DNA from 4 places in the Phosphitispora fastidiosa genome. Region 1 is predicted to be linked to each of the others. Evidence: riboswitches for the same ligand, from Rfam matches in the RefSeq annotation. Region 1 holds a riboswitch; each other region holds the start of a gene.
The links. A riboswitch is a leader RNA that binds a small molecule or an ion and turns the genes downstream of it on or off. The one in region 1 is predicted to bind cobalamin.

Region 1 (2,197 bases):
ACAGTGAAACGGCCAGGCCTTGTAAGTGCATGCTGCACCGGAGCATAAGACTTAAGTTCAGGAATTCCAGGATGAGTAAGGAAATGCGGGACTACAATTTCAGCCGGTTCAGTTCAAGGTATTATTCTAAAAACCATCGGGATTCCATTAATGGGAGAACCTATTACGATAATGCTGCTGCTGCTTTTGCGGCCGCTCAGAAGTTTACCCGGGATATTAAGGAAAACATTGTTCCCGACGGTATTCTGCTGACCGGACCGGTGGGCGGCGGCAAAACATTTCTGGCCTGTGCCATAGCCAATGCCCTTCTGGACTGTGGTAAAGAGGTGTTGTTTGTGGTTGTTCCTGACCTCTTGGATCAGATCAGGGCTACCTTTGACCGCTCCTATGAGTACACTGAGCAGGATTTGATGGATACTGCCAGAAAAGTTGAGGTCCTGGTACTGGATGATATGGGGGCACATAATTATACTGACTGGACCGCCAACAAGATTTACTCGATTCTCAATTACCGGATGAATAACAGGCTGCCAACCGTCATGACTACAAACCTGGATCTGGCTGAGCTGGAGGAACACCTCGGTGAGAGGACCACTTCAAGAATAATACAAATGTGCAAGGTCTACCGGTTGTTGGTAGAGACAGATATACGCATTGTCAGGAGACATGAGAAAGAAGGAAATGCAAAGTAATTTACGAAATATTTGAACAACCCTTGAAGGAATAATTTGAAGGTGTTATAATAAGATAAAATTAGATATGATTAAATTTAACAGATAGGTGACCCGTAACAGGGTTGAAAAGGGAAGCTGGTGCAAATCCAGCACGGTCCCGCCACTGTAACAGGGAGAAACCCGCAATATATGCCACTGGGCTCATGCCCGGGAAGGCGCGGGGGACGATGAACTGGAGTCAGGAGACCTGCCTATCTTAGGTACACCGTTATACCTTCGATTGAAAGGCAGGTGGACATTGAAACAGTACTTTAGTTAACAGTACTTTTCCCAGTCTACCCAGACTGGGATTTTTAATTTTTACGGATGTATTTGTGTATATTAAGTTAGGTAAAGCCGGTTCTAACAATTTAATGAAAAAATGGAGATGAAATAATGCATATACAGGATGGATTTCTGGTCGGAAAATGGGCAGTCGCCTGGTACGGGGCAGCATCAGTCTTTGTTGCCAAAGGGGTTTATGACATAACCTGGCGTACTCAAAGGGTAATGGCATATAAGCCACTGCTGGGACTGGTCAGTGCAGCCGTGTTCTTTATATCGCTGCTGCCAATTCCGGTACCTGTTACCGGCACTTCATCCCATCCGGCTGGGACACCGGTGGCTGCTATTCTGGTCGGTCCTTTTGTCAGCATGGTCCTGGCAGTGGTGGCCCTTCTCCTGCAGGCGCTGTTTTTTGCCCATGGCGGGTTATCCACACTTGGCGCCAATGTCTTTTCCATGGGGGTTGTCGGATCCCTGACCGGCTTCGGAGTATTCTGGCTGGGCAGGAAAGCCGGGCTGTCTCTGGGAATCGCGGCATTTTTGGCCGGTGTTTTCGGAGACCTGGCAGTTTATTCAACCACTTCATTCCAATTAGCTCTGGGAATGCCGGGAATTAATGACCAGTCAATGCTTAAGGCCTTCCTGACATTTCTGGGCCTGTTTATGCCGACCCAACTTCCCTTAGCGCTGCTGGAAGGAGTGGTTACCGGAGGCATGGTCACATACATAGCCAAAGTCAGACCTGACATTCTCAAAAAACTGGGTGTGCTTCAGGAGACAGGTGAGGGGGAAAGCCAAAATGCAGAGAATCAGAGATGAAATACGGCGGAATTTGATTCCTGTCCTGACAATAATGTTTCTCCTGTTATTCCCACTATCAGTATCAGCCGGAGAAAAGTGGCAGGGGACAGATGACCTTGTTGATAGTAAAATGGAGGAGGTAACCGGTGTGTCCGCAAAGGAACCACTGGTAAACATAGAAGGCAACCTGGGGCTGTTTTTATTTGCAGTCGGAGGGTTTGCCGCCGGAGCAGTGGTGGGATACCAGTGGCACAAAATATTTGTTACAAAGGCGGGGAAGAACGATGGTTAAGGAATCTTACTTGATGGTTGATGCTTTTGCCCAGAGAGATAACACCTTTACCAGAATGGATGCCAGAGTAAAGGTACTGGTGTCAGTTTTAGCCCTTGCCGCAGTT
Region 2 (2,197 bases), on a different contig from region 1:
GGAATTGCCATAGTAATCATTGACTACAGTCTTGAAGCTGTTAATATAAGCCAGCGCACCTTCCTCATCAATACCGGAAAGGGTGCCAGTCCTGCCGAGAGCAGTCAGGACAACCGTATTATCGTAAATACTGCTGCCAAAGTAAACCTGTCCGGAAACCGTACCCGCCTTTCCCTTGATAGCGTCAGCCAAATCAGCAATAACTTCAGCCGATTCCGGAGCAGCGGCATAGAGGGCACTGAGTTCTTTGGCCAAATCTGCCGCACTGAGGTTCGCACTGTCGGCAGCAGCGGCGGTTGCAGAGCTAATAACTGTTTCCCCTAAAGACAGCCCGTCATATACCCAGTCACCCACTTCAGAGATGTCTTCACCTGCTGCAACAAGGGCTTCCACACAGCGATAATCAAAATCCCACCCCGCGGCCTCATAAGTCAGTTCCCCGTCTTGATAACCCAGAGCCTTGAAATAGTTAACGGCATTGGTTATGGCATCATTCACCCTGATGGCAGCCGCGGATTCAGGCTCAAGGTCGCCTCGTGTCACAGCCAGAGCCTGCAGAGCTGTTCTGGTCCCATACATATTGGCATATGGTCCAAAGCTGCCGTCATTGTTCTGGGTGGCTGTAATATAGGATATCAAATTAACATCATCACCTACCAAGTCGGTCAGATCTTGGATTTCGCGTTTTAGGCTCTTACCGTCTCTGATCCACTGCCCGCTTGTAAGGTCTTCTCCGGCAATTGTCAGTATGTAAGCCGTATACCCATCAATACCTTCTCCAGATACAAACTTCCCATTGATAAATTCAACAGCTTTATCAGCTAACTCATCAGCGGAATAAGTAACAGTGCTTTCCTCGGCAGCAGCAGGTTCAGTTAAACCTACCGGAACAATACTGCCAAAAAGAAATATAAATATCAGCAAACCGATAAAACCTTTATTAAGCTTATGCTTTTTCATTCTGTCTCAACCCCTAAATAATTAGTATTCAACCAAAGTAATGTCCTCTGACAAACTAAAAAATCTCCCCAGAAATCTATGGAGAGATTAATATCAGGTATTCTCATACCCCACCCCCCCATCTGTCGTGGGTCCAGTGAACTTAGAACAAGCAGGTCTCCTGACTCAGGTTCACCACCCCTCTGCGCCTTCCCGGAAAATTTCCAGTGGCATTCTGCAGAGAGGCTCCCCTATACAGTGGCGGGACCGCGCCGGACTCACACCGGCTTCCCTTTTAAGCCCTCCTCCTGGTGGAGGCAGAGGCACTCATTCAATACATTTATTTGATTTTTGTGTGTTTAGCCTGTTCAGTGGCAGGAAAGAACGAAACTCCCTACCCATGGCAGAGAGTTATATGTCAGGCATACCGAAAATCCAACCCTCCCATCCGTCGTGGGTCAGTGATCTCAGAACAAGCAGGTCTCCTGACTCAGGTTCACCGCCCCTCTGCGCCTTCCCGGAAAATTTCCAGTGGCATTCTGCAGAGAGACTCCCCCATACAGTGGCGGGACCGTGCCGGACTCACACCGGCTTCCCTTTTAAGCCCTCCTCCTGGTGGAGGCAAAGGCACTTATTCTGCTTATTTTGTAGTTTTTTTGTTATTCCGCTTTGATATAATTATTGTAGCATGACAAAGACTGCCATGTCCAGAAGATTTTGTATTTGATGTTTACTCAGTTTTCTCCAGGATAATTCTGTGGTTCACCAGGGCCATTTCCTTAATCCTTGCCCTTACCAGCTTTTGCTGCCCAAAAATGTTTTCCAACAGAATGCCATCTTCACGTGAAACAACTTTATCCACACTCTCCAGAAACAGCTCCTCAACACCGTCTTTTAAGATATACGCATTTGCCTCACACACCTGTACCCACCTCCAAAATCTTCTTAACTTCATGCACCGCAGCCTCAACCAAGTGCGGCAGCGGTTCTTCCCTAATCCTGACTATTTTCACACTGCTTCGGGTCAATGGAAGTAATATTTTCTGCGCACTGCTCCCGACTACAGCTTCAGCCATAGGTGCCGTAAATTCGCCAAGCATGGAATTTGGCATGATGATATTGATTGTACCCATTATCAGGTCCGCTTTTGGGGAGTTGTAAACAACCGCCGCTTCACCGCTGGCCCCTTCATTGGCCCCGGCCTTTATCATCTGGGCAGCAGCCAGGGCATTTGTCCCCAGGGCAATTATCTCTGTAT
Region 3 (2,197 bases), on a different contig from region 1:
CCAGCCTGAGGTAAGTTTTAACAGGAATCCCGGCAAGCCCGACAGTCACACCTGCCATAAGTAAAATTATAACTGATGATATTGTCACTGATGAAAAAATCAGGCACAAAATCATAGTCGTCAGGGCAAAGGCAGCTTTTTCGGCCGGATGTACCTTCCGCAGCTTATTGGCATATGCAAAACTGTCAATTTTTAGCATGTATTTCCTTTTCTTCCGCCTTTTTTCTTCCCCTGACATAACCGATGTAATACCCAATAAATCCGGCTCCCAAAGCTGCCTGAAGAGCAAACAAAAGGCTCTCGATTTCACCGCTGGGGGGTTCCCACAAGGATGAAAACCATGGCTGATAATCAGGATTAATTTGGGTAATCACTTCTTCAGCCTGACCATCGGCACCCCCGAATTCGGCTCCGCGGTTCATAAGCAATGGCACAACAGCCAGCAGCACTACCAAAAGAATTAGGATCAGATTTTTTCTCACTGCGACACCTCCTCAGTGATAACAGATAATTCCAGTAGTTCCTGCCTGCTATAAGTAGTCAGCACATTGAAAACTACTACTGTCAGAATTCCTTCCATTATGGCCAGAGGAAGCTGAGTCACCGCAAATACGCCCAGGAACTTTGCCAGGGCAGCGGTAAAGCCCCCACTCTGCAGAGGAAACGCCAGGGCTAGTTGAACTGATGTAGTTATATATGTAAGCATGTTGCCGGCAGCAGCAGCCAGAAACACTGCCAGCCAACCGGGGGCGCCGATTTTCTTAAGAACCCGGTAAATCACAAATGCTGCTATGGGGCCGACCACCGCCATCGAAAAGGTATTGGCACCAAGGGTGGTTATACCGCCATGAGCTAAAAGGAGGGCCTGAAAAATAAGTACAACACATCCCAGGACCACCATAGCCAAAGGGCCGAACATTATCGCCCCCAAACCTACTCCCGTAGGGTGGGAACAGCTTCCGGTAACCGACGGTATTTTCAAAGCCGATAACACAAAGGCGTAGGCCCCCGCCAGACCCAACAGCATTTTAACACTGGGCGCAGCAGTAACGGTTTTTTGAATTGAACGCAGTCCCAGGATCAGAAAAGGAATAGTCAGCACAAACCAGAAACCGGCCCAACTCGCCGGCAGAAAGCCTTCCATGATATGCATGGCAAAGGCATTCTGCGGGAAGGTCAGAAGAAGGGCAGCAGCATACAGGATTATGAAAACAGGCAGTTTTATTTTTTTCAAAGAGCTTTTCATAATTTCACTTAACATCCTCATTTGATTTAACCTCCTCAATTCTTATTTAATATACCTCCATAATTTGAAACAAAAACCCCGGTCATTAAGACAGTGACCGGGGATTAGCTTTAGGCTAAGCCTAAACTGACCACCTCCCCAGAACAAATTGACAGTGTGGCAGAATAGGCATCGCTGATTGTTTCCGCTGTCATCACAGGAGTAAGTATAATACCTCTTTTTACACCCGTTCTGCGGTCAAAAAGCGTTTAAACCTTGTGTTTATTAAGTTACACCCCTCAGGGTATAACACCTACTCAAATATATAATTATTAAAAGCCCATACCGGGTAAACTAAAAATTCCCTCAACACGACTGTGTGGAAGGAATAAAAAACACTAATACTGTAGTCTTCCTCCCCATTCATCGTGGGTACCGGCGGTAAGATTAAAGCAAGCAGGTCTCCTGGCTCAAGATCACTGCCCAAGCTGCGCCTTCCCGGTTCCCCGGTGGCATTTGCAGCAGGACTCCCTCTTACAGTGGCGGGACCGCGCCGGATTTTCACCGGCTTCCCTTTTCAATTCTGTCAAACAGAATCACTTGCTCATCTATATTCTTTTAATAATTGTATCATGACTGCAACTGGACTGTCCAGACAATTTTGCTTATACTTTCCAGACCATCATCCCTACTGTGGCTTCCACTTCCTCCCTGACTACACCGCCGACGGCTTCAGAATCGACTACTGCCTTTATTTCGCGTAATATCGCGGAAGTTATCTCTGTATATCCCGAAATCCAGTCCTTCAGTTTTTGAGCTGTATCCTCCACAGATTCTTCATTAACCCAGTGTGTATGAAAAAACCTCAGCGCCGGAAAATACCCCATGGCATAAACAATATTTAACGGGTAAATGATATCCATGGAAGTATCTGCCCGGATACCGCCGAACACCTGCTGCCATAGCTTCTCC
Region 4 (2,197 bases), on a different contig from region 1:
TATATTATTATATGGGGGGAGGAGTGAGAAGGTGATTGTTGGGAATCTGCCTCAAACCTCGTCCACGCCGGAGCAGACGGTTAACCTCTTTTTTCCGGATATTCAAATGAATTTTTAAGTATACTAACTGTAGCTAGGGTAGGGGAACCAAATTCGAAAAGGTGGGAAACGAATGAGTCTGTTACTTGACAGGGACATGAAGAAAAACATCATGGATGAAGGTTATCTCAGTAAGGCAATTGTGACTGTTGAACTCGAAATCAGAAAGGTAAAGCTGTACCAGGAAAAGGCACATAACATAAAAGTAAAGAAGTATTTTCAGGGGCAGGAAAACGCTTTACACTCGGGATTAAAAGACCTGAAACAGTGCCTGGCAAAGCTGGTATAAAATAATTATGGGTAAACGGAAAGGAGAAATGAGATGACAGACAGGTATGAGGTTGGGCAGGGGGAACTTACAGACCTGGACATGCTTTATGATTATAAAAAAGACTCCGCATATGCGGCTGCCTGTTATACAACAATGGCCATGGAAGTCCACCACGATTTTGTCCGGGATTTATTTATAAAAATGGCCACATTTTCTCTGGCAAGTGAGGAAAAAGTGGCAGATTTGGTAGCCCAAATGGGTGGGGTTAGCTGATAAGGCGGAATCAGACTATTTTCATAACCTAATAAAATCCTGTAGACAGAGTATATCGAATGTGATAAAATTAACAAGTGAAAAATTCAATAGCTGATACAGGTGCCCACCAGGGATAATAGGGAATCAGGTGCAAGTCCTGAGCGGTCCCGCCACTGTAAGTGATTAGTGTCTTGTGAAATGCCACTCGTTTTTTCGGGAACGGGGAAGGTACAAGCCACGATAATTCACGAGTCAGGAGACCTGCCTGTATTACGACACTGAGACCTTCGAGGAAAGGTACGGTATGTTAAAACTATACCAAAAAAGTACCGATCCTCGCTGTGGCGGGGATTTTAATTTTAGTGCAGGTAAAATGCTAAGTCAATCTCCTTCCTTAAGGAAGGTTATTGTTAAACCCATTCTCTAATCCGGTAGAATAGCTGTATTCTACCACTTTTTTTTGAGGTAATTTCTGAATGCGGCAGGAATTATACATATTGCTATAGAAACATAAATTTAGTATAATATAGTTACCGGCGGCAGAAGTCGTCCGTGCATGCAGAATGCATGTTACTGTGTTTAATGGTAAGATGTTAAAATGATTATTTTAAGATGTTCAAAAGAAACATTATAAGATATCAGCGTTTTATTTTAAACATAATAAGTTATCAATCAGGCCACGAAGGTCGGGAGGTTTGCTGAAGCAATCCCGTGTTTGTGGTTTTTTAATTTTGTGGAGGTGACTTACATGCATATTCCTGATGGTTTCCTTGATACAAAAATGATAGCTGCATCTCTGGCAGTAAGCGCTCCTTTGGTAGGTGTGGCTGTGGCCAGGACTAAAAAGGTTTTTGATGACCGGCAGATACCCAAAATGAGTGTTATGGCTGCATTTATCTTTGCAGCCCAGATGGTAAATTTTCCAATCGCCGGCGGGACTTCGGGACACCTTTTGGGAGCGGCCTTGGCAGCAATACTGCTGGGACCGTGGAGCGCTGTCCTGATAATGACAACAGTCCTGATAATCCAGTGCCTGGTTTTCCTGGACGGTGGCTTAACAGCGCTGGGAGGAAATATTCTGCTGATGGGAATTGTGGCGCCCTGGGTAGGCTGGTGGGTGTATCGGCTTTTTGCAGGGAAATCAACTGATCGGATCAGAGTGCTGGGAGCAACTTTTTTGGCTGGCTGGTGTTCAACAATTGCGGCATCGGTGGTTGGGACCCTTCTGATTGTGTTTTCCGGCTATGTTACCCTAAATATTGCTCTCCCTGCCATGCTGGGTTGGCATGTGCTGATCGGTGTAGGTGAAGGTCTGATAACATCAGTTGTGGTGGCCTATCTTACCCAGGTTAAATCCGAGCTGGTTTTTCAAAAACAGAAGGCGTGAGGTGATATATATGAAAAAAGGTGTTTTTTTAGCTCTCTTAGTGTCCCTGGCTATTGCGGCTTTTCTCTCTCCCTTTGCTTCCACAAGTCCTGATGGTCTGGAACGGGTAGCTGAAGATAAAGGGTTCCTTCACCTTAGTGAAGGAAAACAAGTGGTTAAATCCCCCATGCCTGATTATGTTATGC

Region 2: it holds a riboswitch for cobalamin, as region 1 does, so the genes downstream of both, Ga0451573_RS03755 (S-layer homology domain-containing protein) here and Ga0451573_RS09720 (energy-coupling factor ABC transporter permease) in region 1, are expected to answer to the same signal.
Region 3: it holds a riboswitch for cobalamin, as region 1 does, so the genes downstream of both, Ga0451573_RS03700 (energy-coupling factor ABC transporter permease) here and Ga0451573_RS09720 (energy-coupling factor ABC transporter permease) in region 1, are expected to answer to the same signal.
Region 4: it holds a riboswitch for cobalamin, as region 1 does, so the genes downstream of both, Ga0451573_RS03775 (energy-coupling factor ABC transporter permease) here and Ga0451573_RS09720 (energy-coupling factor ABC transporter permease) in region 1, are expected to answer to the same signal.

Annotation. Positions count from the first base shown of each region.
Region 1 is NZ_JAHHUL010000009.1:29,985-32,181, forward strand. It holds gene Ga0451573_RS09715 (ATP-binding protein) at 1-692, shown strand, start outside; cobalamin riboswitch at 762-943, shown strand; gene Ga0451573_RS09720 (energy-coupling factor ABC transporter permease) at 1,110-1,817, shown strand; gene Ga0451573_RS09725 (hypothetical protein) at 1,798-2,091, shown strand; gene cbiQ (cobalt ECF transporter T component CbiQ) at 2,084-2,197, shown strand, end outside.
Region 2 is NZ_JAHHUL010000002.1:303,405-305,601, forward strand. It holds gene Ga0451573_RS03755 (S-layer homology domain-containing protein) at 1-960, opposite strand, end outside; cobalamin riboswitch at 1,094-1,285, opposite strand; cobalamin riboswitch at 1,398-1,589, opposite strand; gene Ga0451573_RS03760 (CooT family nickel-binding protein) at 1,670-1,861, opposite strand; gene Ga0451573_RS03765 (DUF3842 family protein) at 1,854-2,197, opposite strand, start outside.
Region 3 is NZ_JAHHUL010000002.1:285,451-287,647, forward strand. It holds gene cbiQ (cobalt ECF transporter T component CbiQ) at 1-256, opposite strand, end outside; gene Ga0451573_RS03695 (energy-coupling factor ABC transporter substrate-binding protein) at 186-422, opposite strand; gene Ga0451573_RS03700 (energy-coupling factor ABC transporter permease) at 479-1,267, opposite strand; cobalamin riboswitch at 1,664-1,844, opposite strand; gene Ga0451573_RS03705 (class I SAM-dependent methyltransferase) at 1,891-2,197, opposite strand, start outside.
Region 4 is NZ_JAHHUL010000002.1:305,811-308,007, reverse strand. It holds gene Ga0451573_RS03785 (hypothetical protein) at 173-388, shown strand; gene Ga0451573_RS03780 (spore coat protein) at 422-643, shown strand; cobalamin riboswitch at 727-908, shown strand; gene Ga0451573_RS03775 (energy-coupling factor ABC transporter permease) at 1,374-2,012, shown strand; gene Ga0451573_RS03770 (PDGLE domain-containing protein) at 2,023-2,197, shown strand, end outside.